4 regions of the Pantoea sp. Lij88 genome follow, and region 4 is predicted to be linked to each of the others. Evidence: predicted binding sites of a transcription regulator. Region 4 holds the regulator's gene; each other region holds the start of a gene.
What was found. The regulator PurR, encoded in region 4, represses purine synthesis genes. The targets are predictions, from matches to a motif close to CANGCAAACGTTTGCNTG.
Positions count from the first base shown of each region.

Region 1 (7,471 bases), 630 kb from region 4:
CCCTTGCAGGATCAGGCTGACAAACGGCGAATAGATTTCCGGCGGCAGGGCCATCGGCTGGCTGACGCGATAAAAATCCACGCGCGGAATCGTCGTCGCAGTCAGGTCGTCAGCCGCGCATGCCAGCACTTCCTCTCTTAACGCCTCAAAACCCTTCATGTCACGCGTCTCCGGCGGGATTAGCGCCTGTGGGAAGAAAAGCAGGAACAGGCAAATTTTAGGCAGAATTGCAGCCGCCGCGCAACCGGCTGAGGATTATGCTCGTTTTCTGTCCGTTTTGCAGGAAGACGTTTAATGAACATCAGAGATTCAGTGATCATGATTACCGGCGCCTCGTCGGGAATTGGCGAAGCCACGGCGCGCGCAGCGCTGCAGGCCGGTTCGCGGGTTATCTTACTGGCGCGACGTAAACAGCGTATTGATGCCCTGGCTGAGACGTCCGTCAATGCACTGGCGGTCGCCTGCGATGTCACCCAGGCCGACGAGATTGAAAATGCTGTCAGACAGGGGCTGGCACGCTTTGGCCGGATTGATGTGCTCATCAACAATGCCGGGCAGGGGTTGTTTGCCTCTGTTGAGGAGATTGATACGGCGGCATTCAGGGCGCTGCTCGACCTTAACCTGATTGCTCCACTGATGATGATGCAGGCAGTGATCCCGCAGATGCGGGAGCAGAGCGCAGGCAGCATTATCAACGTCAGCTCCGGCGCGACGCTGGCGACCTATCCGGGATCGGCGGCCTACACCAGTTCTAAGGCGGGACTGAATATGCTCTCGGATGTGGCTCGGCTGGATCTGGCTGACGCCGGAATAACTGTTTCCACCATCTATCCGTTTGTGACTGCCTCGGAATTTTATCAGTCAGTGAAATCGGGACAGGAGGTCGCGACTGAGCAGAGCGCCGCATTCGCCGCGTTCGCTCACACTCCGGAACGCGTGGCCGAAACGATTCTCGCCGTCATCACAAGTGGTGAAGCGCAGGTCGATCTGGTGCCGCGCGCGTATGGCGGGAGTGACGATGGGTAGGATCGGGCCGCTGTTCGCCGGCCCGGCGGGGTGACTCAGGCGATCTGGCTGGCGCGCAGCGCGGTTTCGGGTTTCATCACGTCAGCCGAAAAGACGTAACCCAGCCCGCGGATGGTGCGGATCAGATCGGGCTGATGTGGGTTGGTTTCGATTTTGCGGCGCAGTCGCATGATCAGCACGTCGATGGTGCGGTCAAAGACATCTAGGCTTTCGCTATGGGTCAGCTCCAGCAGCTGATCGCGGGTCAGCACTTTGCGGGCGTGACGCACCAGCGCGCGCAAAAGGGTATATTCTCCCTGCGTCAGCGGCACCAGCTCACGCTGCGGATTAAACAGCTGGCAGCGGCCATCGTCCAGTTGCCAGCCGCCAAAGCGCCAGCCCGCCTGTTCGGGATCGGGCTGCGCAATCCGTCCGCTGCGACGCAGGGCCGCACGGGCGCGCGCCACCACCACGCGTGGATTAAAGGGTTTAGCGATGTAATCATCTGCCCCCATCTCCAGACCCACCACCATCTCCGCTTCCGAACCCATACCGGTCAGCATAATCACCAGCACTTCCGGTCGCTGCCGCTGAAGCTGCTGCAACACCAGTAATCCGTTGGTATCGGGCAGCATCATATCCAGCATCACCAGCGAGATTTCCGGGTGCTCGCTGAGCATCGATAGCGCCTCACGTCCCTGATGACAGCGGTAGACCGTTAACAGATGTTCACTTAACGCATCCTGCAGGACATCGCAGACAGCAGGATCGTCATCCACCACCAAAATCGCTGGCTTCATGGCGCGGCCTCAATGTTACGAAAGAGTTAATTCTGGAGTCTACACAGGCCAGAAAAGGTTGCTGAAGCAGCGTGCTGAAACGTGACCAGCTTCGCCTGTGAGAGTGCGGAAGCGTGCGCTGGCGCAGAGTTTTTCGGGGTTGCTCTTTTACCGCAGGAAAACGATTGCGCGGGATCGGTGCATTGCACCATAATCGCGCCTCGTTTTGGTTAGGAATCTTCTTAGGCGTGTCCGGCTCTGCCAGGTAATCGATTGCGTCGGTAGATGGCATGGCAATTGCTTTGGGCAGTGGGTAAGGCAGGGATTTCAGGCGGTTCTGGCACGCAGGTATGCAGCGGCCGGTATCCATGTCCCGGAAACAGAATAAATCAGCATGCAAACCCCTTTGGCAAGAGAGACTGATGTCTCCTGTATCGAGAGATGATGATGTTAGAAAAACTATTCAAACTCAAAGCGCATAACACCACGGTTCGTACCGAGATTATCGCCGGGATCACCACCTTCCTGGCGATGGCTTATATTCTGTTTGTGAACCCCAGCATTCTGGGCGCAACCGGCATGGACAAGGGCGCGGTGTTTGTTGCGACCTGTCTGGCGGCGGCGATTGGCTGCGTGCTGATGGGGCTGATTGCCAACTACCCGATTGCGCTGGCTCCGGGCATGGGACTGAACGCCTTCTTCACCTACACCGTCGTGCTGCACATGGGTTACACGTGGCAGGTTGCGTTGGGCGCGGTGTTTCTCTCGGCGGTGATTTTCTTCGCGATGTCGCTGTTTAAGATCCGTGAGTGGATTATTGCCAGTATCCCGCTGCCGCTGCGCGCCGGGATTGGTGCCGGTATCGGTCTGTTCCTGGCGATCATCGCGCTGGAAGGGGCGGGCATCGTGGTCGATAACCCGGCGACGCTGGTGGGCATTGGCGATCTGACTAAACCGGGGCCGCTGCTGGCGATGCTCGGCTTTGTGGTGATCGTGGTACTGGAAGCCCGTCGCGTAACCGGTGCGGTGCTGATTGGTATTCTGCTGGTGACCTTTATCTCGATGGGCATCGGTCTGTCGCCGTTTGCTGGTGTCTTCTCTGCGCCGCCGTCAATTGCACCGACCTTTTTGCAGCTGGATATTGCCGGGGCGTTTAACGTCGGCCTGATCAGCGTGATTTTTGCCTTCCTGTTTGTCGATGTGTTTGATAACACCGGCACACTGCTGGGCGTGACCAAACGTGCCGGTCTGGCGGATGAGCAGGGTAACGTGCCGAAGATGGGCCGTGCGCTGATTGCCGACAGTGCGGCTGCGCTGTTTGGCTCGCTGCTGGGCACCTCGACCACGACCAGTTATGTGGAATCGGCGGCGGGCGTCAGTGCCGGTGGCCGTACCGGACTGACCGCAATTGTGGTGGGTGTGCTGTTCCTGCTGGCGCTGTTCTTCTCGCCGCTGGCTTCCAGCGTCCCGGTTTATGCCACTGCGCCTGCGCTGTTGTTTGTCGCCGTACTGATGGCATCGGGTCTGGCGGATATTGACTGGAAAGATATCACGACTGCCGCGCCGGTCACCGTGACCGCGCTGACCATGCCGCTGACCTATTCCATCGCTAACGGCATCGCGTTTGGTTTCATTACCTGGACGCTGGTGAAGCTGCTGAGCGGTCGTGCGAAAGAGGTGAATGCGGCGCTGGTGATACTGTCGATTCTGTTTGTAATTAAGCTGGGTTGGCTGAGTGCTTAACTGATGCCTGGCGGCAGGGATGCTGCGCTGGCGGCGGGCCTGCACACTGAGCAGGTTACGCCCGCCAGGCGGTGGGGAGTTTGAGGTCGCCTGTGCAGGCGGACGCGTCAAGGGGCGGACGCCCGCCCCTTAACAATCCCGGCGTCCGGCTGCCTGCGCGCCCCGTTTCACGGGGTACCTTCGTCACGCCCTGCGGCCCGCGGACCGTCCGGACGCGCCATCCCTGGCGCGAAACGTCCTTTCGCCGACGTCCTGTCGGCTCATCCTTGCCTCCTGTTGTTCCTCAGCGATTTGGACGCCTCTCTTAAAACCCCTGTCGGTGGGTTTCTTTGCCGGTAGGGTGGATTCCGCCCGCTTAAAGCGAGGAAGAACTGTCTTGTTTCGCTTTGTGGGCGGATGCCTCTCCAGAGGCCCCGGCTGCATGTTCTGTGTTTCTTCTTTTGTACCGGGTAGCTTCTGACTGCTGACTTCAGTCTGACTGGATGGACGCCAGTATAATAATGCCCGGCAATATCAGCACCCCACTGGACTGTTTTATCCGTTTTTACGCGAGCCAGCGGTGAGTCTCACCCATAAAAAAGGCTTCCGGAGGGAGCCAGATAAAGCCGTTGTTCAACATTTAATATATCCCTGGTGAAGGATATAAAAAGTTATCGACCCTCTTTCAGCCCTATTAAGCGCACCCGTTGTAGATTTTATTTGCCGGGCATCACATTTTTATTTGTGTGTGTTTATTTATCAGCCAGCTATGAAAGTGTTCGTCTGCAGACAGGGAGCGCTTTGCGAAGCGGCGCTGTCAGAGAGCTTCCTTATTAAAGAGATGCGACTTAACTGCAATTTATAAAAAAACGATGCCGCGTAAAATGATGGTTTCCCATCATAATCCATAAAATAAAGGTGTAATATTTACGTTATTATTTTATTCGTAAAAAGAATTTTTGATCGTGACTTCCTCTGACCAATCAAATCATGCACTTGCCGCCGTGGATTTTTACCAGCCCTAAAAAATATTTTAACAGCCTGCCTGCTCCTGCTTCATGTCGAAAATGATGTTACTCCTGTACCTGTTGTTACCAGCAAAATTGCCGATAAATTCTGAACGTGAAGCTGAAACTCAAACGTTAGTCTGAAAATAGTTACCTCAGTACGGTTCTGGAAGTTTCCGGATTTTTCTTCTGAGGTTTTCTCTGACAGCGTCACTGCTGAAGCTGAATCAGCGCTGGCGTTTACAACGGCAATAAGAGAGTGCAGGGTAATGGAATGCAGAAAAAATATGAACTCGTGAAAGACATAAAGATACGTACTGACCTGTTACTTTTGCAGCTCAGCGAGGGGACGTATACCTCACTGGATGCATACATTAATAATTTAACTCATATCAGGCTGGCTTATTGTGAATACAATCCCTTCACCACCGATCCTGAGTTTCTCGCGTGGTTACAGCGAAAAGATGCCACCTTTCTGCCTGAAATTGCCCTTACAGGCAGGCTGATAATGGCGCTGCAAAATTTTTTCAGGTTAGCCATCAACGCAACCTAATAAGATGAAAGTAAACAAAGTACTAATCACTCTTTTGATCTGCAGCCGCATCGGTTTGCAATAAGGATTCAAGGAACTTTCTCTGCTGTTCCGTCAAATCGAGTCGCTTTATCTTTTGCACAAGTTCTTCCGGAGGAACGTCACCATAGCCGTCGTTCTTTTTACGATACTGGTCGGTCGCCAGAGCATGATTAAGGACAGAGAACAGCACAATCCAGAACAGCGCACAGAAGATCATCATCAATATCCACACAGTTCTTCGGTTCTTTTTCAAAGCAGGTGCTCCGGTTTTGTATTAATCAGTCAGACTGGTTCTGCTAACCTGAATTTAAAGGGGCGTGTGAATCCAAATCTTTAAGCTGAAGCAGTATGCACGGCTGATTTATCGGAGCAATACAGCCATAGTGGCCTTTTTGATATCTTTTAGTGAAAAATGGAAGGGCAAATATATGAAATTGCATCACCTGCGCTATTTCATTGCTGTAGCAGAAGAAGGACACTTTGGCCGTGCGGCTGAACGCTTAGGAATTGGCCAGCCCCCCTTGAGTTTGCAAATACAGCGTCTGGAAAAGCGGATACAAATAAAATTATTTCATCGCCGTTCCAGAGGAGTTGAACTTACTGAAGGCGGCAAGGTGTTACTCAGGCATGCACGACATATTCTGGCTAATGTTGATGATGCGTTGAATGACGTGCAACGCTTCAGGCGAAGTGAAAGTAACGAAATAAATACAGGCTTTGCAGGAGGAACCTGGTTCAATCCGGATGTGGCCGCTCGTCTCCGCCAGTTTAAAAGTCATCACACTGAACTACTGATGAAGTCCGTTCTGGCGGGGCATGCACCTGACCTGATCAGGAAACTTCTGGAGGGCAATGTGGATGCGGCATTTATTCGTCCGCTTACGGATACGCTGGATGGTATTGAGCTTACACCGGTTGTGCAGGAGCCTTTAGCTGTTGTATTACCTGTAAATCATCGGCTTGCTACGGCAGGCGGCGTTATTTCGCTGGACAGGCTGGCACCTGAAAATTTTGTTCTGTGCGAGAGAAACAACATCGGAAAACTGTCTGATGACCTTATGGCTGCCTGTCATCAGGCGGGATTTACGCCCCTGTGCGAACAGTATGCACTGCAGGTTGAGGCGATCATTCCCATGGTCAGTGCCGGTTTTGGTATTTCAATTGTCCCTGATTCTTTGCGAAACAGTTTACATGGCGGAGTCGTCTTTTTACCGCTTCAAAACCTGAAACTCAATACGGCTGTCTTACTCGCAACCCGACATCGTGATGCCTCGCCAGCTATTCACAAATTCAGGAAGGCGTTTGCGACGGTTTCTGCTGCCACCGGCTAAACCGTTCCGGACGTTATTTGTAAGGTTATTTTATAAATGCGCCTTATTTATTGTCTGCGGCTAAAAGCGTAATAAAAAAATGAACATGTGTTTTCTTTTGCTTTTTTTGTCGGGAGATCACTTCCTGCATATAACAGCCAAAGAGTCTCTCTGAGAAAGATATATGGACTTTTTATGACATAACCAGCAGGTCACAGGATGCAGGGTGTCACGCCGTAATAATTTCCCAGGCCATAAATATAAGATATCTGATTGCTTTAAAGCCATTGCTGGTGCGCTGACAGCGCCCCGGACGTTTGTGATTTAGATAACAATCCTCGCAATGGGTTATTAATCCTGATGTAAGCCTTTTACGTGATAAGTATTTACTGAAGTCAGAAAGAGATATGCCGATATATCACCATCGCCGACCCCTTTAAGGAATTATAATGAAAATCTCCACACGCCTCGGTTCCGGATTTGGCACGTTAATCATCTTCTTTTCCATCTGTATCGTTGTCGCTATTCATTCTCTGTATCAGGCTAAAACCACCCTCGAATCGGTTGTTCAGGGCGACATGAAAAAAACAAAACTCATTAATGAGCTAACCCTGGCGCAGCGCGACATGGCGATAACCGTCAGGAACCTGTCACTCTTTTCTGATCAGGCCCTTATTGAGGCGCAGTCGGAACGCCTGGTGAAACTAAAAGCCAAATTTGCGGCCAGCAGAGATCAGCTGAATAAGATGATTAGCGCGTCGGGTGACAGTGAAGAATTTAAAGCGTTGACGAAAATCACCGACAGCGAGAAGAATGCCCTGGACGCCTTCAGCAATACCGTTCCACTGGCACTCGCAAAAAACAGTGATATCACCGTTAAGTATCTGCTGGAAATCGTCCGGCCTGCGCAGGTTCCGTTGCTTGACGGATTAACCCAAATGACTGAAATCCTGACTCAGCAATCAGAGGCTTCAGTGGCTCAAAACGCGAAAACGACAGAAAGTGCCTGCATCATCCTGCTGACGCTTTTAGCGGCGGCGATTTTGTTTGGCACAGGCACGAGCGTTTACCTGA
Region 1 covers NZ_CP118269.1:1,612,107-1,619,577, forward strand. Annotated here, with positions in the region: gene PU624_RS11210 (AraC family transcriptional regulator) at 1-159, opposite strand, end outside; gene PU624_RS11215 (SDR family oxidoreductase) at 295-1,026, shown strand; gene PU624_RS11220 (response regulator) at 1,062-1,805, opposite strand; gene PU624_RS11225 (NCS2 family permease) at 2,229-3,527, shown strand; gene PU624_RS11230 (hypothetical protein) at 4,788-5,066, shown strand; gene PU624_RS11235 (hypothetical protein) at 5,089-5,340, opposite strand; gene PU624_RS11240 (LysR family transcriptional regulator) at 5,516-6,418, shown strand; gene PU624_RS11245 (methyl-accepting chemotaxis protein) at 6,847-7,471, shown strand, end outside.
Region 1: PU624_RS11225 (NCS2 family permease) is a predicted target of PurR. The motif match lies at 1,959-1,976, and genes of this name have one in related genera.

Region 2 (7,471 bases), 490 kb from region 4:
CAGCCAGGTCACATAGGTCGGATCGTCAAAGGCGATGCCGCTGGTCTCGCCGCTGGCCCAGTTAATCTGGCGCAGGCTGGTCAAGCCGCGCTGACGCTCTTCCACCACCAGCCAGTCGCGGAACAGCTGAAAATCTTCCATCACCACCTGTTCCCGTGCCGGGATCAGCGTTTCCCAGCGTGACTCATCCAGATAACGGCTGCGATACAGCCCGAAGTTTTTGCCATCCCGGTTGGAGCGAATGAAAAACTGATGATCGTAATGGTCGATGCTGTATTCATGATCGCGACGGCGCGGCAGAAAGACATGCGGCTGCGCATCGGGGAAGTTCGCATCGATCAGCTGAATTTCGCTGGTATTGGTACTGTAGAGCGCAATCATGATGAACTGTTTGGAGGTGGTCTTGTGGACGCTGAGATGATAGGTGTCATCCCGCTCTTCATAAACCAGTTGATCATCGGACTGTGGCGAGCCCAGCTCGTGTCGCCAGACCTGATAAGAGAGCAGCGTTTGCGGGTGTTTGCGCACATAGTAAACGGTGCGCGAATCGTTGCCCCAGGCGAAACTGGATGAGGCATTACTCAGCACTTCGGGATACCAGCTGCCGCTCTCCAGGTTGCGGAACCGGATGCCATATTGCCGCCGCGACAGGAAATCTTCGGCCAGCGCCATGACCCGGTTATCGGGGCTGATATGCAGCGCGCCCATGGTATAGAAATCGCTGTGCGAGGCGCGCTGATTGGCATCCAGCAGCAGGCTCCATTCACCGGACTCCTCACTCGCTGCCGGCTGGCGGTAATAAGCCGGATATTCATTACCGGTCTGGTAGCGACTCTGATAGCGGTAGCCATTTTTCACATAGGGCACTGAGTGATCCTCAGGCGGCAGCCGATCGATAATCTCTTTTAATACCCGGTCCTGCAGCGGCTGCTGTGACGACATGATTTTTTTGCCGTAATTATTTTCGGCACGCAGGTAATCAAGAACCTCGCTGTTTTCGCGTTTGTCGTCGCGCAGCCAGTAATAGTCGTCAACGCGCGTCTCACCGTGCAGCGTCATCTCATGGGGTATTTTTTTTGCGATGGGTGCTTTCATCCATCCGTCTCCGTGAACGCAATGATCTGTAAGCGTAACACTTCAGCAGCCGGAAGCCAGATTTGACGAGAGAAGCTGCCGCTGGCGAATCACCTCCTGTGACCCGTCAGCGGAAAATCGGGGGGATTAACTTGCGGGCAGACGGGCTTTTTCAGCGTCAAGATCCTGCTGAATGTCGTCGCGCACATCCTGAGGGATTTTCAGCGCGTCGCCCAGCGCGGAGAGATAACTGCGCTCCATAAAGTGATCAACGTCAATGGCGGCACAGCTGAGGAAGTAAAGCTCCAGCGCCTCTTCCTCGTTTTTCACATCGGCGGCGAGCCACTGCGGATCCAGCGGGCGGTTCATCGCTTTCTGAATCAGCTGTTCCGCATCCTGGCCGTAACCGGACTGATGAATGTTCTGCTCAATGGCTGCCCGTTCCTGATCGTCGATGTGTCCGTCGCTTTTGGCGGCAAACACCAGCGCCGTCACCAGACGTTCTGCGCGCAGATCAACGGGCGTCTGCGCCACGCCAAAGTCAGGTTCATTCTGATGCGCTTCGCTGACCCGCTGTTTATATTTATTCCACAACACTGCGCCTGCGGCCGCGCCACCGCCCACAATCAGGGCTTTTCCGCCATATCTGGTCAGCAGTTTGCGCGACGACTTACTGGAAATCAGCATCGCGGCCAGACCACCGAGCGCACCGGGTGCCAGCATGTCACTTAAGCTGCCGCCCGATTTGCCCTCACCGCTCTTCTTCGCCAGCACCGACTGAATCTGTTGTAACCAGTTATTCATCATTCACTCCTTTCAGGATGTCAGCCGCTATCCTGACCAAAAGGATGTCAGGAAACGTCAGAGCGGGAAAAGTACGGCAAAAAGTGGTGTCAGCGGGAGAAAGATGAGAACGCAATCGTTTTCGTTTATACTTGCGCGCGAATTTTGACTGCTTAGGGGAATGTATGACGACTCTCGGAACAGCGCTGCGTCCGGCGGCGACGCGCGTGATGCTATTAGGTTCAGGTGAACTGGGTAAAGAGGTGGCGCTGGAGTGTCAGCGTCTGGGTGTGGAAGTGATCGCGGTTGATCGTTACCCCGATGCGCCGGCGATGCACGTGGCCCATCGCAGCCATGTCATTAACATGCTGGATGGCGCGGCGCTGGCTGCGCTGATAGCCGAAGAGAAGCCTGATTTTGTGGTACCGGAAATCGAAGCCATCGCCACGGATACGCTGGTTGAGCTGGAGCAGCAGGGCCAGCGCGTGGTTCCGACCGCCCGTGCCGCAAAGCTGACGATGAACCGCGAAGGCATTCGTCGCCTGGCGGCTGAAGAGCTGTCGCTTCCTACCTCCAGCTATCGCTTTGCCGACAGCAAGGCACGCTTCGATGAAGCCGCCGCAGAGATCGGTTTCCCCTGCATTGTGAAGCCGGTGATGAGCTCATCCGGTAAAGGTCAGAGCTTTATCCGCGATGCCAGCCAGCTCGATAAAGCCTGGGACTATGCCCAACAGGGTGGCCGTGCGGGTGCCGGTCGCGTCATCGTTGAAGGGGTCGTCAACTTCGATTTTGAGATTACCCTCCTCACCATCAGCGCCGTCGATGGCATTCATTTCTGTGCGCCAATCGGTCACCGTCAGGAAGATGGCGATTACCGTGAATCCTGGCAGCCGCAGCAGATGAGTGACCTGGCGCTGCAGCGGGCACAGGATGTTGCTGCGCAGGTCGTTAAGGCGCTGGGTGGCTATGGCCTGTTTGGCGTTGAGCTGTTTGTCTGTGGTGATGAGGTGGTATTCAGCGAAGTGTCACCGCGTCCACACGACACCGGTATGGTGACGCTGATTTCGCAGGATCTGTCAGAGTTTGCGCTGCACGTGCGGGCGTTCCTGGGTCTGCCGATTGGTGGGATTCGTCAGTATGGGCCATCGGCGTCTGCCGTTATTCTGCCGCAGCTGACCAGCCAGAACGTGCAGTTTGTGAATGTCGAAGCGGCGCTGGGTGCCGGTCTGCAACTGCGGCTGTTCGGCAAGCCGGAGATCAGCGGGCAGCGTCGTTTAGGTGTGGCGCTCGCCAGCGGTGACACCACCACTCAGGCGATTGCTCGTGCAGTTGCCAGTGCTGCCGCGGTCACGGTTAAGGGGTAAAGGTGTGCGGTGAGCAGAGGCTCACCGCCATCACTTACTTCGCGCCTTCGACAGCTTCGCGTGCCAGGCGGGTGATGCGATCCCAGTCGCCCGCTTGCAGCGCGTCGTCAGGCACCAGCCAGGAGCCGCCGATGCACAGCACGCTTTTCAGCGCCAGATAGTCACGGTAGTTAGCCGGAGAGATGCCGCCGGTCGGGCAGAAACGCACCTGCGGGAAAGGTCCGCCAATCGCCTGCAGCGCTTTAACACCGCCATTCGCTTCTGCCGGGAAAAACTTAAACTCGCGCAGACCGTAGTCCATACCCGTCATTAACTCAGAAACGGTGCTGATACCCGGAATCAACGGAACCGGCCCTTCAACCGCTGCTTTCAGCAGTGATTCGGTGACGCCAGGGCTGATAACAAACTGCGCACCGGCATCGGTCACTTCCTGTAACTGCTGCGGATTAATCACTGTGCCCGCACCGACGATCGCATCCGGCACTTCTTTGATCATCGCACGCAGTGCATCCATCGCCACCGGCGTACGCAGCGTCACTTCCAGCACTCTGACACCGCCTGCCACCAGCGCTTTCGCCATCGGTACGGCGTGTTCCAGTTTATTCACCACGATGACCGGCACGACAGGTCCGGTGGTCAGAATCTGTTCAGCACTCGTTTTCCAGTTTTTCATCAGTTCCCCTTTCTTGATAACACCGGGATTGCGACCCGGTCATGGAGCTTCGGCTCCTGCCCTTTAAATTGCGTCACTACCATACATGATCCGCTTCCTGAGCGTCTATCATCCTTCGACCATTTTTGAAACGGCAGTTCATTTTTACGCATTCCGACTGGACCGGTTTAAGGGCGAAAAAAAAGCCCGCGTTGCGGGCTTCATCATCACTTCAGTTATTCAAACTCATTCCACGAGCGGCCATCGCGGGTGATCATCGCCACCGAGGCCACCGGGCCCCAGGTACCTGCCTGATATGGCTTAGAAGAGTCGCCATCTGCAGCCCATGCGTCGATAATGGAATCCACATAGGTCCACGCGGCTTCCACTTCATCACGACGTACGAACAGCGCCTGGATGCCGCGCATGCTCTCCAGCAGCAGACGCTCGTAAGCATCCGCCAGGTGCGACTGGTTAAACGTCTCGGAGTAGCTCAGATCCAGCTTAGTGGTCTGCAGTTTGTGCTTGTGATCCAGACCTGGCACTTTGTTCAGGATCTCGATATCCACACCTTCGTCCGGCTGCAGACGAATCGTCAGCTTGTTCTGCGGCAGCTCTGAGTAAGAATCTTTAAACAGGTTCATCTCAGGATTTTTGAAGTAGACCACGACTTCAGAGCACTTGGTCGGTAAACGCTTACCGGTACGCAGATAGAACGGCACGCCTGCCCAGCGCCAGTTGTCGATATCGACACGAATCGCGACGAAGGTCTCGGTGGCGCTCGACTTGTTAGCACCCTCTTCTTCCAGGTAGCCTGGCACTTTTTTCCCCTGCACAAAGCCAGAGGTGTACTGACCGCGCACGGTTTTTTCACGCACGTTGGTCTGATCGATGCGACGCAGCGAGCGCAGCACTTTAACTTTTTCGTCACGGATGCTGTCGGCGCTGAGATCGGACGGCGGCGACATGGCGATCATGGTCAGAATCTGCAACAGGTGGTTCTGGATCATGTCGCGCATCTGGCCCGCTTTATCGAAATAACCCCAGCGGCCTTCGATACCCACTTCTTCGGCCACGGTGATCTGCACGTGGTCGATGGTGCGGTTATCCCAGTTATTCACGAAGATGGAGTTAGCGAAGCGCAGCGCCAGCAGGTTAAGCACGGTCTCTTTGCCGAGATAGTGGTCAATACGGAACACCTGGCTCTCTTCAAAGTATTCGCCAACGCTGTCGTTGATCTCCTGCGAGGTTTCCAGTGAGGTGCCCAGCGGCTTCTCCATCACGACGCGCGCCGGTTTGGCATTCAGCTTCGCGGTGCCCAGGCCCTGACAGATTGCGCCAAAGGTGCTCGGTGGCATCGCAAAATAGTTGATGGTGGTGCGGTTTTTCTGGTCCAGCATCTTGCCCAGTTTCGGGAAGTGCGTGGTGTCATTCACATCGAGGTTGCAGAAGTCGAGACGGTTGCTGAGTTTGTCCCACAGCGCTTCGTCAATCTTCTCCTTCATGAAGGTTTCCAGCGCTTCACGTACCACTTTGGTGTATTCCGCTTTATCCCACTCAGCACGGCCGACACCAATAATACGGGTTTCCTCGTGGATCTGACCCGCTTTCTCTAACTGGTACAGTGAAGGCAACAGTTTACGGCGTGCAAGATCGCCTTTGGCACCGAAAATCACCAGATCGCATGCCTGGGCTATTTGTGTTACCGCCATTTTCCTCTCCTCGTTGCAGGATAGTCCGGTGGTGATGCATCCTCTGCCACCGGGTCCAGGTTATTATTTTCTTTCAGCACAATGTACTTTTTTCCCTGCGCCAGGTAAACCGACTCGCCGGGTCAACCGCATTAACTCTGTACCGGATGTGCTAAGCGCGTGTGATGACGCGTGCGGATTGCCGGTTTTTTCTGTTTCTGTTGGTGTCAGAAAAATCTGGCACTGGTCAAAGTATCCCAAAAAAAACGGTTATCGACTTGTCAGCCGTTGCGCTTGCCAGGTGCTGGCGCGATATAGTCTCTGTTAATCGACTCCTGCGACAGTGATAATTGAAATTGATAAAAGTGATTATGGTCATCAGCTTATGAATATGCTGGAAAAAATTGAGGCGCAGTTCGCTGCGCTGAGCAAAGCGGAACAGAAAGTCGCCCGGCAGATTCTGGCTGAACCGCAGGCGGCGATGCACTCCAGCATCGCGACCCTGGCTGGCATTGCCGGCGTCAGTGAACCTACCGTGAACCGCTTCTGTCACCGACTGGGCGCGCGGGGCTTCCCCGACTTTAAACTGCAACTGGCGCAGAGCCTGGTAAAAGGCAGCAGCTGGGTCAGCCGGGGCGTTGAAGACGACGACACGGTAGAGAACTACAGCCACAAAATCTTCGACTCGGCGCTGGCCGGGCTGCAGCGGGTTCGCGATCAACTGGACAGTTCACAGCTGCAACAGGCGGTGACCCTGCTCGCGCAGGCCGACAAACTCGCCTTTTTCGGGCTGGGTGCGTCCGCTGTGGTAGCGCATGACGCTTTCACCAAATTTCTGCGCTTTAATCTGCCGGTCATCTGGTCAGACGATATTGTGATCCAGCGCATGAGTTGCATAAATAGTCGAGCCGGTGACGTTTTTGTTCTCATTTCGCATACTGGGCGTACAAAAAATATGGTAGAACTGGCTCGCCTGGCCCGTGTAAACGGTTCCACCGTTATTGCCATCACTTCTCCCGATTCACCCCTTGCCCATGAAGCCGCGATAGCTTTAGTGCTTGATGTACCGGAAGATACGGATGTCTATTTGCCGATGGTGTCGCGCCTGGCGCAGTTGACCGTGATCGATGTGCTGGCGACCGGTTTTACCCTGGAACGGGGTGCGCCCTTCCGGGAAAACCTGAAACGTGTGAAAGAGGCGTTGAAAGCGTCGCGTTACGAAAAGAACACCATTCGGGAAGAGGATGATCAGCAAAAAAATTAACATCACATTTACAATGTGAGTCGTATCACAACCCATCGATCATATAGAATAGATAACCATGCCGTGTCCACAGTCCATGACACGCTAATCAGTTAACGGAGTCCTCGATGTCAAGACGTCTCAGAAGAACCAAAATCGTTACAACCCTCGGCCCGGCCACCGATCGTGATAATAACTTAGAAAAAATCATCGCTGCCGGCGCGAACGTTGTACGACTCAACTTCTCTCACGGCACGCCAGAAGATCATCAGTTACGTGCCGATAAAGTGCGCGAGATTGCCGCAAAACTGGGTCGCCATGTGGCTATCCTGGGCGACCTCCAGGGACCAAAAATTCGTGTTTCGACCTTCAAAGAAGGCAAAGTTTTCCTGAATATCGGCGATCGCTTCCTGCTGGATGCCAACCTGGGTAAAGGCGAAGGTGATAAAGAGCGCGTCGGTATCGACTACAAAGGCCTGCCTGCAGATGTGGTGCCAGGCGATATCCTGCTGCTGGATGATGGCCGCGTGCAGCTGAAAGTGCTGGAAGTTCAGGACATGAAAGTGTTCACCGAAGTTACTGTCGGTGGCCCGCTGTCGAACAACAAAGGCATTAACAAGCTGGGTGGCGGCCTGTCGGCTGAAGCGCTGACCGAAAAAGATAA
Region 2 covers NZ_CP118269.1:1,752,688-1,760,158, reverse strand. Annotated here, with positions in the region: gene PU624_RS11915 (prolyl oligopeptidase family serine peptidase) at 1-1,095, opposite strand, end outside; gene PU624_RS11910 (tellurite resistance TerB family protein) at 1,222-1,878, opposite strand; gene purT (formate-dependent phosphoribosylglycinamide formyltransferase) at 2,043-3,221, shown strand; gene PU624_RS11900 (bifunctional 4-hydroxy-2-oxoglutarate aldolase/2-dehydro-3-deoxy-phosphogluconate aldolase) at 3,256-3,894, opposite strand; gene zwf (glucose-6-phosphate dehydrogenase) at 4,110-5,585, opposite strand; gene PU624_RS11890 (MurR/RpiR family transcriptional regulator) at 5,950-6,828, shown strand; gene pyk (pyruvate kinase) at 6,936-7,471, shown strand, end outside.
Region 2: purT (formate-dependent phosphoribosylglycinamide formyltransferase) is a predicted target of PurR. The motif match lies at 1,987-2,004, and genes of this name have one in related genera.

Region 3 (7,471 bases), 1.2 Mb from region 4:
TGCCTGCTCAGGCCCGAATCAGACAGGGTGCGGTCAGCATGATGTGACAGCGCTTGCGGCAGCCTGAAGAATCCCGGATATTACCGCCCGACAGCGCCAGCAACATTTATACTTGATAAACCCTCTGACCATGGAGGGAGTGAAAAAGGGTCTGACATGAAAAAGATTGATGCGATTATCAAACCATTCAAACTCGATGATGTCCGTGAAGCTCTGGCGGAAGTCGGCATCACCGGGATGACCGTGAGTGAAGTGAAGGGCTTTGGTCGCCAGAAAGGGCACACCGAGCTGTACCGCGGCGCAGAGTATATGGTCGATTTTTTACCTAAAGTGAAAATCGAGATGGTGGTGGGCGACGATATCGTTGATACCTGCGTTGAGACCATTATGCGCACCGCGCAGACCGGCAAAATCGGTGACGGTAAGATCTTCGTCTTCGACGTGGCGCGCGTAGTGCGTATCCGTACTGGCGAAGAGGATGAAGAGGCGATCTGATCGTCTTTTTATCCGCTCTTTATGAGCATAAAGAAGCCCGCGCTGCGGGCTTTTTTTATGCCTGGTGGTCGGATATTTTCAGCGGTGAAATCGAGCTAGCTAAGGGAACACGGTCAGATCGGAAAGGCGCAAAACCCGCCGTCCATGGCACGCTCGGCCCGCGCGATTACGCACCTCATCCCTGAGGTGCGCCCGTAAACGGGCCAACGCTTTGCGTTGTTCAAAAACGCTCCCGGCGTTTTTGTCCATGTCGCGGGACGCTTTCCTCTTCTGCCCATGTTCCCTTCGCTTTTAGCTTATGCGTAGCTGCCGGTTCACATCGGAGTGCCGGTTATCTAAGCCTGTAGCGCGGGCTATTTTATCGCTCAATCACATGCCTTTATGCGGGCCAAACAGTTCGTAATGAATGCGTGCATCTGCCACACCGGCATCACGCAGCTGCGACACCACATGCTGCATAAAGGGCAGCGGGCCGCAGAGGCAGAAGTGAGTGTCGGGTGAGGCGAGACGTGCGTAGATCGCGCTGATATCCATCAGACCCCGCGCGTCATAGTGACCGGCATCTTCAACGGCGGGTTCGCGATACCAGACATGACTGACGAAATCGGCGAGCTGTGCGCCAGTGGCACGAACTTCCTCGTCAAACGCGTGCTGTTTGCCGTTCTCTGTGGCGTGCAGCCAGCTGACCGGCGCGCGGTGCTGACGGGCCGCCAGCGCATGCAGCATCGCCAGCATCGGCGTCTGACCTACGCCTGCGGAGATAAGCGCTACCGGTGTGCCAGGATCGACCTCCAGGAAGAAGTCGCCGTGCGGCGCGGCAAGCATCAGCTCATCACCCACTTTGCCATTCTGATGCAGCCAGCCGGAGACGGTGCCCTGCGCTTCACGTTTGACCGCAATCCGGTACGCTTTGCCGTTGCTCAGATGAGTCAGCGAATACTGACGAATCTGGTGATGTTCGAAGCTGGCAGGCTGAAGGTGTACTGTCAGATACTGACCGGGCTTAAAGGCGGCGACCGGGCCGCCATCCACGGGACTGAAGGTAAAGCTTTTAATCACCTCGCTCTGCTGCTCAATTGCGCTGATACGAAACGCACGGGTGCCACGCCAGCCGCCGGTTTGCTGTTCGGTCTCCTGATAAATTTCCTCTTCGCGATTGATGAAGACATTTGCCAGGACGCCATAGGCCCGGCCCCAGGCAGCCAGTGCCTCTTCGCCCGGATTCAGCAGTTCTTTGATTGTTGCCAGCAGATTTTCACCCACGATGGCGTACTGCGCAGGCTGAATATTCAGGCTGGTATGTTTCTGCGCAATCTTTTCCACCGCAGGCAGCAGCACGGCCAGATTCTCCAGATTCGCGCCGTAAGCGCAGATGGCATTAAACAGAGCTTCGCGCTGATCGCCGTTGCGCTGGTTATTCATGTTGAAGACGTTTTTCAGTTCCGGATGCTGCGACAGCATGCGGTCATAAAAGTGGGCGGTCAGCTTTGGACCGCAGGCGGCGAGGGCAGGCAGGGTCGATTTAACGGTGGCGATAGTGTGTGCATCAAGCATATCAGTGGCCTCTTTATAAACATGTATTTTAAATGCATCTTATAGCCGCTTCGCCTGTGGTGTAAATAACCCGGTAAACTTTCTGGTTGTCCAGGTGGCAAGTTTCAGGTGCATGATCACAAGCCGCCGTCACATCCTGGAGAAAAAATGGGGCGCCTGAACAGGGGAAAAAGGTGTAAAAAAGCGCTGCCAGTAGCCAGCCAATCGTTTGCGTAAAAAGAGGCGGTTCACCCTACCTTCACCTGTTAAAACGGTTTACACTGTGGGCCTTCGCCCCTGAAGGGGGGTAAATACCGTCAGAAAGTTAGCTGAGTCAGGAGATCCGGATGTTAAAGCGTGATATGAACATTGCCGATTACGATGCCGAGTTGTGGCAGGCGATGGAGCAGGAGACAGTGCGTCAGGAAGAGCACATTGAACTGATTGCTTCTGAAAACTACACCAGCCCGCGTGTTATGCAGGCACAGGGTTCTCAGCTCACCAATAAATACGCTGAAGGTTATCCGGGCAAACGCTACTACGGCGGCTGTGAGTACGTTGATATCGTTGAGCAACTGGCCATTGACCGTGCAAAAGCGCTGTTTGGTGCCGATTACGCTAACGTGCAGCCGCACTCAGGTTCACAGGCTAACTTCGCGGTATACACGGCGCTGCTGCAGCCGGGCGATACCATCCTCGGCATGAACCTGGCGCACGGTGGACACCTGACTCACGGCTCACCGGTTAACCTGTCGGGCAAACTCTATAATGTGGTTGCTTACGGTATCGATGAGACCGGCAAAATCGACTACGATGAACTGGCTGAACTGGCGAAAACCCACAAGCCAAAAATGATCGTTGGCGGATTCTCAGCGTATTCCGGCGTCTGCGACTGGGCGAAAATGCGCGAAATCGCGGATAGCGTGGGTGCATGGCTGTTTGTGGATATGGCGCACGTTGCTGGCCTGGTTGCCGCAGACGTCTATCCAAGTCCGATCCCGCATGCGCACATCGTGACATCGACCACCCACAAAACGCTGGCGGGTCCGCGTGGTGGTATCATTCTGGCGAAAAACGGCGACGAAGATTTCTACAAGAAGCTGAACTCTGCTGTCTTCCCTGGCGGTCAGGGCGGTCCTCTGATGCACGTTATCGCCGGTAAAGCGGTTGCCTTTAAAGAGGCGATGGAGCCGGAATTCAAAACCTACCAGCAGCAGGTGGCAAAAAACGCCAAAGCGATGGTTGAGGTGCTGATTGAGCGTGGCTATGACATCGTTTCTGGCGGCACCCATAACCATCTGTTCCTGATCGATCTGGTGAGCAAAAACCTGACCGGTAAAGAAGCGGATGCGGCGCTGGGCCGTGCCAACATCACCGTTAACAAGAACAGCGTGCCAAACGATCCGAAAAGCCCCTTTGTGACGTCCGGTATCCGTATCGGTACGCCATCCGTTACCCGTCGTGGCTTTAACGAAGCGGACGTGCGCGAGCTGGCTGGCTGGATCGCCGATGTGCTGGATAACGTCAATGACGAAGCGACCATTGAGCGCACCAAGAAGAAAGTGCTGGATATCTGCAGCCGTCTGCCGGTCTACGCTTAATCGTTAACCTGTTGTGAGGCAGCATAAAAAGGATGGCATCTGCCATCCTTTTTTATTGCCTGTCCCGCAGGGCTCTGCCAGAGTAGCGCCCACTTATGCTGCCAGGCAGCAAACCTGCTGGAGGGAATATGGCAATCGGCTCCGCCAGATGGCTCGGATTGGGCTACTTCACTTACTTCTTCTGTTACGGCATCTATCTGCCATTCTGGGGCGTGTGGCTGAAAGGCACCGGCCTGGATGCTGAAAAGATTGGCCTCCTGCTCGGCTGTGGCATGGTGGCGCGCTTTGTCGGCAGTCTGCTTATCGCTTCTCAGGTCAAAAATCCTTCAAAATTAATTACGGCGCTGCGTCTGCTGGCGCTGATGACCTGCCTGTTCGCCGCCGGTTTCTGGGTGGGTGAGCAGTGGATGTGGCTGCTGACGGTGATGATCGGCTTTAACCTCTTTTTCTCGCCGCTGGTCCCGCTCAGCGATGCGCTGGCCGCTACCTGGACCCGGCAGATTGGGCTGGCCTACGGACCGGTCAGGCTGTGGGGATCGCTGGCTTTTGTCATCAGCTCGGCGTTAACCGGCGTGCTGGTCAGTGCTTACTCCTCTAATGCCATTCTGCTGCTGCTCTCCGTCGGTGTGATTTCTATGCTGGCGGGCATGATGCTGACACCCGTTACTCAGCCGCAGGGCAATGAGCGGCAGGGCGCGGCGGGCGGCGGCTGGCAGGTGTGGCGTGCGTTGCTGCGTGAGAATGCAGTCTGGCGATTCATGCTCTGCGTGACGCTGCTGCAGGGCGCGCATGCCGCCTATTACGGCTTCAGTGCTATCTGGTGGCAGGAGAGCGGCTATTCCGCCTCGACGGTGGGTTATCTCTGGTCGCTGGGCGTGGTGGCGGAGATTGTGGTGTTTGCCCTGAGCAACCGGCTGTTCCGCCGCTGGAGCGCGCGCGATCTGCTGCTGCTTTCGGGCATCTGCGCGCTGATCCGCTGGAGTCTGATGGGAGCCACGACCGCGCTGCCGCTGCTGATTGTGGCGCAAATCCTTCACTGTGGCAGCTTCACCGTCTGTCATCTGGCGGCGATGCGCTTTATCGCGGCGCGTCAGGGCGCAGAAGTGATCCGCCTGCAGTCGCTCTATTCCGCGCTGGCGATGGGCGGGGGTATAGCGGTGATGACGATGATCTGCGGCGTGCTGTTTACCCATCTGCAGGGACATCTGTTCTGGGTAATGGCGCTGGTGGCGCTGCCCGCGCTGTTCCTGCGTCCGGGCTACGACTCCAGTAAATAACGAATGCGCTGCTGATGGTGTAACGTCAGCGGCAGTTCGGCATGCACCAGCGGCGGAGAGAACAAGGGCAGCGAAGTCGGGTAGGGCGAGATGATGATATCGACATCCCGCGGCGCGCCATCCCGCTGAAACTGTTTTATGTCCTGATAGGTAATATTGACAGGCAGAAGGGTGATCTCCCGGATCTGCTGCTCCACATCCTGCTCCAGATCGGCGTCGTCGCCGGTCAGGATCAGCACCTGCTTTTCCTGCAGCGCACTCTCCTGCATCAGCCAGGCACCAAAAATAATAGTGACTAAGCTCACCTCTTCCGGCGTAAAAGTGATGTTGTAATGCTGCTCAAAAGCCTGCAGAGCCTCATGCGTCGTGCGCAGCAGGCGAGGATAGAGGCGGCTGACATCCAGTGCCACGCTATTGTCGATACCGATATTGAAGTGAGTGCGATCCAGCGCCTGCGCCAGATGAGGATAGAGCTGGTTTAGCAGTTCGTCGCGGTCCGCGAAGGTAATCCCGGCACAGGCTTCAAAGTCATTGATCAGCTGCTGAGTGGCGTTCATTAACTGCTGCTCAGCAGGATGGGCAATGGCGTCAACGACGGGCGTATGGATCTGGCTGAACAGCAGCGTCCAGAAGTCGGCTTCGCTGACGGGCGGGGCAATGTGGCAGCGTTTGCGCCAGTGGTAAATCACATCCTCGGCGGCCTGCCGCTCAGGCTTCTGCTGCAGCCACAGGCACTGCGCCTCACTGAACAGCACCGGCTGACGCTGGCACAACCCGTACTTCATGAATATCTGCAGAAACAGCCGGTCGCGTTCGCTGAAGTCGCGCTTCAGACGCAGGCTGCAGTGCTGAATCAGTGCCTGTAAATTGGTCTCATCCCACAGCGCCTTTTCAATCTTCATCACCTTCAGGCGCTGACGCAGAGGAGCGGCAAAATGCGCGCAGACGAACGCCTGCGACAGACGCAGACTGCGTCGCAGGTTGTGCAACAGACAGAGGCGCCGATCCAACTCTGTTCCATGAAGACGAAAGCTGCCATCCACCATCTGATGCAGTTCCAGCTGGTGATATCGCTGTATCTCAAGGCCCACATCCGCGATATCCTGTCGGGCAACGGCAGGATCGACGCCATTCAGCTGGCAGACTTTTTCAAGCGTAAGCAAAGGTGTCGGCAGAAACAGCAGCAATAAAAGATGGCACTGACGCTGTGAACGGGAGAAGAGTGGTGCCAAAGGGGTAGCAGAACTCATCAATCAGATTTCCAGCAGGCTATTTTGAGCTAAGAATAGTCAACCCGGTCAGCGCCTGCGCGCTTTACGCGGTTTATTTGCCGGAGGTTTAAGGCGGGTCACATAATTTTGTTACTTATAGATCCTTTTCATCGGAAACGTTACTTTATAACATTATGAAACGCGCACTCTTTGCTTTGCTGATGGTATTAAGTCCGGCTGTGCTGGCACATCCGCACAGCTTCATCGATATGAAAACGGAACTGGTGGTGCAGGGCGATACCTTTACCGGATTAAAGATGACCTGGACCATGGATGAGATTACCTCCGCCGATCTGCTGTATGACGCGGGCGACGCAAAACCAGGCAGCGTGGTGTGGAAAAAGCTGGCGGCGGGCGTGATGGCGAACGTGCTGGGCCAGCACTACTTTTCTGAAATCTGGCACAACCAACAGCGGGTAAAGTTTTTGAATCTGCCAACGGAATACAATCTGTCGCGTAACGGCCATAAAGCCGTGCTGGAATTTATTCTGCCGCTGGCTGAACCCCCGAAGCTGACCGGCCAGCGCTTTGAAATCCTGACCTTTGATCCCACCTATTTTGTCGATATGTTCTACGACAAACCTGGCGCGTTAACGCTGCCACCGGCGCTGCAGACGCGCTGCCAGTTTGCGCTGAATACGCCAAAGCCCAATGACTCCCTGAAGCAATATGCCCTGTCGCTGGATAAAGCGGATGCCCCGGCCGAAGAGATGGATCTGGGTCGCCAGTTCGCGCAGACGGTGGTACTGACATGTCAGTGATCTCCACACCGTTACGGGCCACCCGACTCTGGCCACTCTGGCTGATGGCAGGACTCTTCCTGGGTTGTGGGCTACTGGTCTGGCTTTACTGGTCGCAGATTCTGCTGCAGAGCGTGCTGTGGCAGAAAGATCTGCACCGGCAGATGACTCAGCTATTACAACAGGTGGCGGAGCAGCCCCAGCAGGCTGGCATGTCGCTGGTGATCTTCAGCCTGCTGTATGGCGTGCTGCACGCGCTGGGTCCGGGCCACGGCAAAGTGGTGATCGCGACCTTTCTGGCGACCCATCCGAGCCGCGTCAGAACCAGTATCAGGCTGACGCTGCTTGCCTCACTGCTTCAGGGATCGGTCGCGATTGTGCTGGTAACGGTGATGCTGGTGGTGCTGAAAACCTCGTCGCGCCAGCTGCATCTCAGCAGTTTCTGGCTGGAGAAGGGCAGTTATCTGCTGGTAATCGGGCTGGGTGTGATGATCGGCTATCGGGCGCTGCGTTCGCTGTGGCGGGCATTGCATCCCCGGCCCGCTCCGGTATTT
Region 3 covers NZ_CP118269.1:1,031,112-1,038,582, forward strand. Annotated here, with positions in the region: gene glnB (nitrogen regulatory protein P-II) at 157-495, shown strand; gene hmpA (NO-inducible flavohemoprotein) at 865-2,049, opposite strand; gene glyA (serine hydroxymethyltransferase) at 2,376-3,629, shown strand; gene PU624_RS08735 (3-phenylpropionate MFS transporter) at 3,758-4,906, shown strand; gene csiE (stationary phase inducible protein CsiE) at 4,888-6,156, opposite strand; gene PU624_RS08745 (DUF1007 family protein) at 6,312-6,938, shown strand; gene PU624_RS08750 (nickel/cobalt transporter) at 6,929-7,471, shown strand, end outside.
Region 3: glyA (serine hydroxymethyltransferase) is a predicted target of PurR. The motif match lies at 2,247-2,264, and genes of this name have one in related genera.

Region 4 (7,471 bases):
CATATCGTTGGCTGTCTGGGCGTTAAAGTCTCTGCTGAGGTGTGCGATCTCTCTGAGCCGATGCGTGATGCACTGCAGCAGGGTGCAGGGAAGATTACCGCGCTCTACGCCCGGACGCTGATCGCCGCCGGGCAGCAGGAGTCGCTGAGTCTGCCGCAGCCTCCCGCGCAGATGGCGGAATTGCTGTCGCTGCTGTGGCTTGGTGCGAGCCTGCAGAGCAAAATTTCCCGCGAGGCGCAGCCGCTGCGTCTGGCATTGAGTACCATCGAACAGTGGCTTAAAAGCCACTGATTTTTAAAAAACGTGTTTGTAGACGACTGGTCTACTAATCAGGAGCTATTATGGCGAGTACCCAGCTGTTTCGTCCGCTGAAAGTCGGCGCAATTACCGTCCCAAACCGCGTATTCATGGCCCCGCTGACCCGTCTGCGCAGCATTGAGCCAGGCGATATCCCGACCCCGATGATGGCGGAATATTACCGTCAGCGCGCCAGCGCCGGTCTGATCATCACCGAAGCGACCCAGATCTCTTTCCAGGCGAAAGGCTATGCCGGTGCGCCAGGCTTACATACGCAGCCACAGATTGCAGCGTGGAAAGTGATTAACGAAGGCGTGCATCAGGCGGGCGGTCACACCGCCGTACAGTTATGGCACACCGGTCGTATCTCTCATAACAGCGTGCAGCCGGAAGGCAAAGCACCGGTCGCCCCCTCGGCGATTGCCGCTGGCACCCGCACTTCACTGCGTGCTGAAGATGGCAGCGTCTACCGCGAAGATACCTCAGTACCGCGTGAACTGACGGTGCCAGAAATCAAGCAGATCGTGGCCGATTTTGGTCAGGCTGCGGCCAACGCGCGTGAAGCGGACTTTGATCTGCTTGAACTGCACTCCGCACACGGTTATCTGATGCACCAGTTCCTGGCGCCGGGTTCAAACCAGCGTACCGACGAATATGGCGGCAGCATCGAAAAGCGCGGTCGCTTTGCACTCGAAGTGGTTGATGCAGTGATCGCTAACTGGTCAGCCGATCGTATTGGTATTCGCGTCTCGCCTATCGGCAGCTTCCAGAATCTGGACAACGGTCCGGACGAAGAAGAAGCGGCGCTGTGGTACATCGGCGAGCTGGCAAAACGCAACATCGCCTATCTGCACCTTTCAGAGCCAGACTGGGCCGGCGGTCAGCCTTACACCGACGCCTTCCGTCAGAAAGTGCGTGATCTGTTCCCGGGAGCCATCATTGGTGCCGGTGCCTATACCGTTGAGAAAGCGGATGATCTGATCGGTCGCGGTCTGATCGATGCGGTTGCGTTTGGTCGTGATTACATTGCTAACCCGGATCTGGTTGAGCGTCTGCAGCAGGATGCCCCACTCAATCCACAGCGTCCGGAAAGCTTCTACGGCGGCGGCGCTGAAGGGTATATCGACTACCCGACGCTGTAACCGTTTTGGGCTGCCGTCCGGGATGATGGCGGCAGCCATTATTCAATGGCGATTTTCATCGCTATACTTATCGCCTGGGTCATCCGGCGATGGCGTTTTATTTCAAAGAGGATGTTATGCGTTTACTTCATACCATGCTGCGCGTTGGCGATCTGCAACGTTCTATCGATTTCTACACCCGTGTGCTGGGCATGCGTGTGCTGCGTCAGAGCGAAAACACCGAATATAAATATACCCTGGCCTTTGTGGGCTACACCGACGAGAGCGAAGGTGCGGTGATCGAGCTGACCTACAACTGGGGCGTCGATAAGTATGACCTCGGTAATGCCTATGGTCACATTGCGCTGGGCGTTGATGACGCAGCAGCAGCCTGCGAACGTATTCGCAAAGATGGCGGCAACGTGACGCGTGAAGCGGGCCCGGTTAAAGGCGGCTCCACCATTATTGCCTTTGTTGAAGATCCCGATGGCTACAAAATCGAGCTGATCGAAAACAAAGATGCCGGTAACGGCCTGGGCAACTAAACCTGCCCCTCAGCCTGCCCGTCCGGGTGGGCTGAATCCCCTTCTCTTCGCTTCATCTGCTGCACCCGGCCCCGTTTTTTGCCATAATACGCGCTGCCCTTTTTCTGCAACGAGATCCTGATGTCTGAATCGAATTCCCCTAATGCACTCAATCAACGTTTCCGTGGCTTCTATCCGGTGGTGATCGACGTCGAAACCGCCGGTTTCAACGCGCAAACCGATGCGTTACTGGAGATTGCCGCTATCACGCTGAAAATGGATGAAGAGGGATGGATTCAGATCGACCAGACGCTGCATTTCAACGTTGAACCCTTTGTCGGATCGCTGCTGCATCCCGAAGCGCTGGCGTTTACCGGTATCGACCCGAGTAATCCGCTGCGCGGCGCAGTCAGTGAATATGACGCGCTGCACGCCATTTTCAAAATGGTGCGCAAGGGCATTAAAGACAGCGGCTGCAATCGCGCCATTATGGTGGCGCATAATGCCACCTTCGACCTGAACTTCATGTCAGCGGCAGCAGAACGTGCCAGCCTGAAGCGCAATCCGTTTCACCCGTTCGCCACCTTTGATACTGCAGCGCTGAGCGGACTGGTGCTGGGTCAGACGGTGCTGGCGAAAGCCTGTATTGCGGCGGGAATGGAGTTTGACAGTACGCAGGCACATTCGGCGCTCTATGACACTCAGCAGACCGCGTCACTGTTCTGCGAGCTGGTGAACCGCTGGAAACGGTTAGGTGGCTGGCCACTGCCCTTCGCAGAAGGCGACGCAGAAGCCACGACATCCGCATAAGGGATGCCGCAATGAAAAAGGCCGACATGCTGTCGGCCTTTTTTTATTCTGCTTCTTTAAACTTTTCTGCAGTCTCTTTGATCAGCGTCTGCAGTTCACCACGTTGTAACATCTCAACGATGATGTCGCAGCCACCGACCAGTTCACCATCGACCCACAGCTGCGGGAAGGTTGGCCAGTTAGCGAACTTCGGCATCTCGGCACGAATGTCCGGGTTCTGCAGAATATCCACGTAAGCAAAACGCTCACCACAGGCTGACAGCGCCTGTACCGCCTGTGCAGAGAAACCGCAGCTAGGCAGTTTCGGGGAACCTTTCATGTACAGCAGGATCGGGTTTTCTGCGATCTGGCGCTGAATTTTTTCTACAGTACTCATAATTGCCTTCCTTAATTCGTCACTTCGTGTTTGTTTATTGTAGCGACTTCGCAGCGTGACTGAAAATGAGATTTTGACCGCTGCCCGATTAAATCGCCATCATTGTTAAGTCCTGCTTCGGGACGCCTGATTTCCTGTTTATTAACAGCTGGTAACAGTTTAATAATTCGTAATAATTTCGTTGATATAAGACGCTGAAAATGTTCATTTTCAGCGCGATTGCGTGGGTTGCAAAGATTAATATTAAAAGGCATTACAGTTTTTAAACGAACTGGACTAGAATGGCCTGGGCGCTGATCCTGGATCAGATTAATCTCAACTTTGTCGCGGTGCGTAGTGGCCCTGACAACTTAACTAATCAACGGACTATGCGTTTAATCATTACGCTTTTCATGCTGGCCTTTGCGCAACTGTTTTTCAACGTCGCTGCTGCTTCCCCGCACGCGCCGGTGAACGTCAGTTCGCATAAAGCAGAAAAAAAGAGTGCGCGCGACGATGAGCGCCGCAAGCGTCGCCAGGTAAAAACGGTGACCAAAAAAACTCGCCTCAGCCCTGTTCAAAAACTCAAAACTAAAAAACAGAAAAAAGTCGAACTCACTGCTAAACAGACGCCTGCTAAGAAGACCTCGCTCAAAACCGCCCGTATCAGCAAAACAAAAGAAAAAAATAAAGAGAAGAAACGCTATGGTCATCAGCGCCAGCTGAAAACGGCTGAGGTTATCGCCAGCGAGCCAGGCACCATTAAGATGAGTAAATCCCACCGTCAGCGCTATCAGAAGGCCCGTGAAACCGCGATGACCAAGCTGATGGGCCAGTTGGGTAAACCGTATCAGTGGGGCGGCACCTCACCTCACACCGGTTTTGATTGCAGTGGTCTGGTCTGGTACGCCTATAAAGATCTGGTGAAGTTTAAGATCCCACGTACCGCTAACGAGATGTATCACCTGCGTGACGCGGCACCCATCAAGCGTGAGTCACTGGAGAAAGGCGATCTGGTCTTCTTCCGTATTAATGGTCGCGGTACTGCGGACCACGTCGGCGTATACCTTGGCGATGGCAAGTTTATTCAGTCGCCACGTACCGGAAAAGATATTCAGATCAGCGCATTAGGGGAAGATTACTGGCAGCGCCACTACATTGGTGCCCGTCGGGTGATGACGCCGAAAACCATACGCTGAGCAGCAGAACAGTCAGAAAAAGCCGGGATAATCCCGGCTTTTTTGTTAGTGCAGAATGGCGGTAAAACTAAAGGCCACAATCATCAGCAGACAGCCCGCAGTGGTCATTAACGCCAGTTTAAGATCGGTACTCATTACATGCTCCTTAGTCACACAATTTGTAGGGTTATGGCATTTTCCCACACGACCCGGTAAAAATCTCGTTTTATCCGTCCAGCCTTGTTAGAATCCCGCCTTTGTTGCGCAACGCGCGCAACTCTGATTCCGTTTGCGCATCTTTTAAGGCGTTTATTCTCCGCCAGCGGCCTGTTTACCGACCAGAAAAGCTGCATTTTTGCGGAAAAATCCCTGAGCAGACGCAAACGTTTAACACTACGCTTATCAAAGATTTAGATAAGCACTGGAGTCCGATTTTCATGGCAACAATCAAAGATGTGGCGAAACGCGCCGGCGTCTCAACGACCACCGTTTCGCACGTCATCAATAAAACCCGCTTTGTCGCTGAAGAGACGCGCAACGCGGTCTGGCAGGCGATCAAGGAACTGCACTACTCGCCGAGCGCCGTGGCGCGCAGCCTGAAAGTGAACCACACCAAAACGCTGGGCCTGCTTGCCACCTCCAGCGAAGCACCCTATTTCGCTGAAATTATTGAAGCGGTTGAAAATCACTGTTTTGACAAAGGCTATACGCTGATTCTGGGTAATGCGCACAACGATCTGCAAAAGCAGCGTGCCTACCTCAGCATGATGGCGCAGAAGCGCGTCGATGGTCTGCTGGTGATGTGCTCTGAATATCCGGACGACCTGTTGCAGATGCTGGAAGAGAACCGCAATATCCCGATGGTGGTGATGGACTGGGGCGAGTCGCGCGCCGACTTCACCGACACGGTGCTGGATAATGCCTTCCAGGGCGGCTATCTGGCGGGACGCTATCTGATTGAACGTGGACACCGTGATATTGGTGCTATCCCCGGCCAGATGGAGCGCAATACCGGTGGCGGACGCCATGCCGGTTTCCTGAAAGCGCTGGAAGAAGCGGGTATCCAGCCGCGTGCCGAGTGGATTGTGCAGGGTGACTTTGAGCCGGAATCGGGCTATCAGGCGATGCAGCAGATCCTGTCGCAGAAACAGCGCCCGACGGCGGTGTTCTGCGGCGGTGACATCATGGCGATGGGCGCGATTTGCGCCGCTGACGAGATGGGGTTACGCGTCCCGCAGGATATTTCGGTGATCGGTTATGACAATGTGCGCAACGCCCGCTATTTCGCACCCGCCCTGACGACCGTACATCAGCCTAAAGCTCAGCTGGGGGAAAAAGCGCTGGATATGCTGCTGGACCGCATCACCAGTAAGCGTGAAATTTCACAAACGATCGAAGTCCATCCCACGCTGATTGAACGTCGTTCTGTGGCTGATGGTCCGTTCCGCGACTATCGCCGTTAATCCTCGCTTAACCACTCCTGATTAAGCGTTTGCGCATCACCCAGATAGCTGAGTAACCAGCCTGTCGCCGGTGATGCGCGATCCTCGGCCCAGCTGACGCAGCAGGGGCTATCCGGGAACGCCACCGGCAGTGTCAGTTCAACCAGATCGCCGCTGTCGAGCAGCGGTCTGGCAAGATGACCCGGTACCATCGCCACACACAATCCCGCCTGCACGCACTCCAGACCGGTCTGCCATTCCGGCACCACCAGCCTGCGCTGGTTATCCAGCGTCCACGTCATACGGCGCGGCAGCGCTCGCGAGGTATCTTCCAGCACCAGTGATGGCCAGCTTCGCAGCGTGTCATCATCGATCTGGCTCGCCTGCGTCAGTGGATGATCGGGCGCGACCACGCAGCGCCAGTTGAGGGTGCCCATATCCCGAAACGCAAAACGCCCGCCCACCGGAATCGCCTGGGTGGCCCCAATCGCCACTTCCACCCGGCCATCGGCCAGCGCATCCCAGACGCCATTAAATACCTCATAGCTGATGATCAGTTCCATATCGGGGAAGTGACGATAGAAATCTTTGACCAGTTGCCGGGTGCGCTGAGGTTTGGCGATACGGTCAACGGCAATACTGAGCTGCCCGCGCCAGCCGTTGGCCAGTTGCTGACACTGACGCCGGGTGGCAAGCATTTTTTTGATGACGCTTCGGCCTTCCCGGACAAAATGCTCACCCGCCGGCGTCAGCACCACTTCACGATGTTGACGCTCAAACAGCGGCACCGCCAGCCAGTTTTCCAGCTGGCGCACGGTGTAGCTGATGGCAGAAGGCACCCGATGTAGCTCCTGCGCGGCAGCGCTGAAGCTGCCCCCACGCGCAACCGCGTCAACCACCTCTAATGCATATTCAGACCACATAATCTGCCTTCAAAAATTTTAACAGCAATCGGCAAATATTACCGTTTCACAGCAGCAAACGCACCTTTTACACTCTGCCGCGTTTATCCTGCAAAAATGAGAATGAGATGTTGTCGAACAAAGGATTCATGCCCTACCTTGCCCTGCTGAGCATGCTCGGCTTTTTAGCCACGGATATGTACCTGCCCGCCTTTGGTGCGATGCAGCAAACCTTTAATACCTCACCCGGTCTGATCAGCGCCAGTATGAGTCTCTTTCTGGGAGGCTTCGCCGTGGGTCAGCTTTTCTGGGGACCGCTTTCCGATCGCATTGGCCGCAAGCCAGTACTGCTGGCCGGACTGGCTATGTTTGGTATCGGCTGCGCGGGCATGCTGTGGGTGAATGATATTTATCTGATGCTGGCGCTACGGTTTGTTCAGGCGATTGGTGTCTGTGCTGCGGCCGTGAGCTGGCAGGCGCTGGTAGTGGATCGCTACCCTGCCGCACGCGCCAACAAAGTCTTCGCCACCATTATGCCGCTGGTTGCGCTCTCTCCGGCGCTGGCGCCGTTGCTGGGTGCCTGGCTGATTGGCCACTTCCACTGGCGTTCGATTTTCCTGGTACTGACCCTGATTGCGGTAGCGCTGATTCTGACCACGCTGCGTCTGCCCACCGTTCGCAAAGCCGCCGGCGACAAAAAGGCGCAGCCGGGCTTCTTTACGCTGCTGAAATCTCGGGTCTACAGCGGCAACGTGCTGATCTACTCCGCCTGTTCCGCCAGTTTCTTTGCCTGGCTGACCGGCTCGCCATTTATTCTGGCGGACCTGGGGCTCTCACCCGCC
Region 4 covers NZ_CP118269.1:2,240,001-2,247,471, forward strand. Annotated here, with positions in the region: gene PU624_RS14240 (TetR/AcrR family transcriptional regulator) at 1-291, shown strand, start outside; gene PU624_RS14245 (alkene reductase) at 342-1,439, shown strand; gene gloA (lactoylglutathione lyase) at 1,556-1,963, shown strand; gene rnt (ribonuclease T) at 2,084-2,752, shown strand; gene PU624_RS14260 (Grx4 family monothiol glutaredoxin) at 2,796-3,131, opposite strand; gene PU624_RS14265 (C40 family peptidase) at 3,497-4,306, shown strand; gene cydH (cytochrome bd-I oxidase subunit CydH) at 4,352-4,441, opposite strand; gene purR (HTH-type transcriptional repressor PurR) at 4,723-5,748, shown strand; gene punR (DNA-binding transcriptional activator PunR) at 5,745-6,650, opposite strand; gene punC (purine nucleoside transporter PunC) at 6,758-7,471, shown strand, end outside.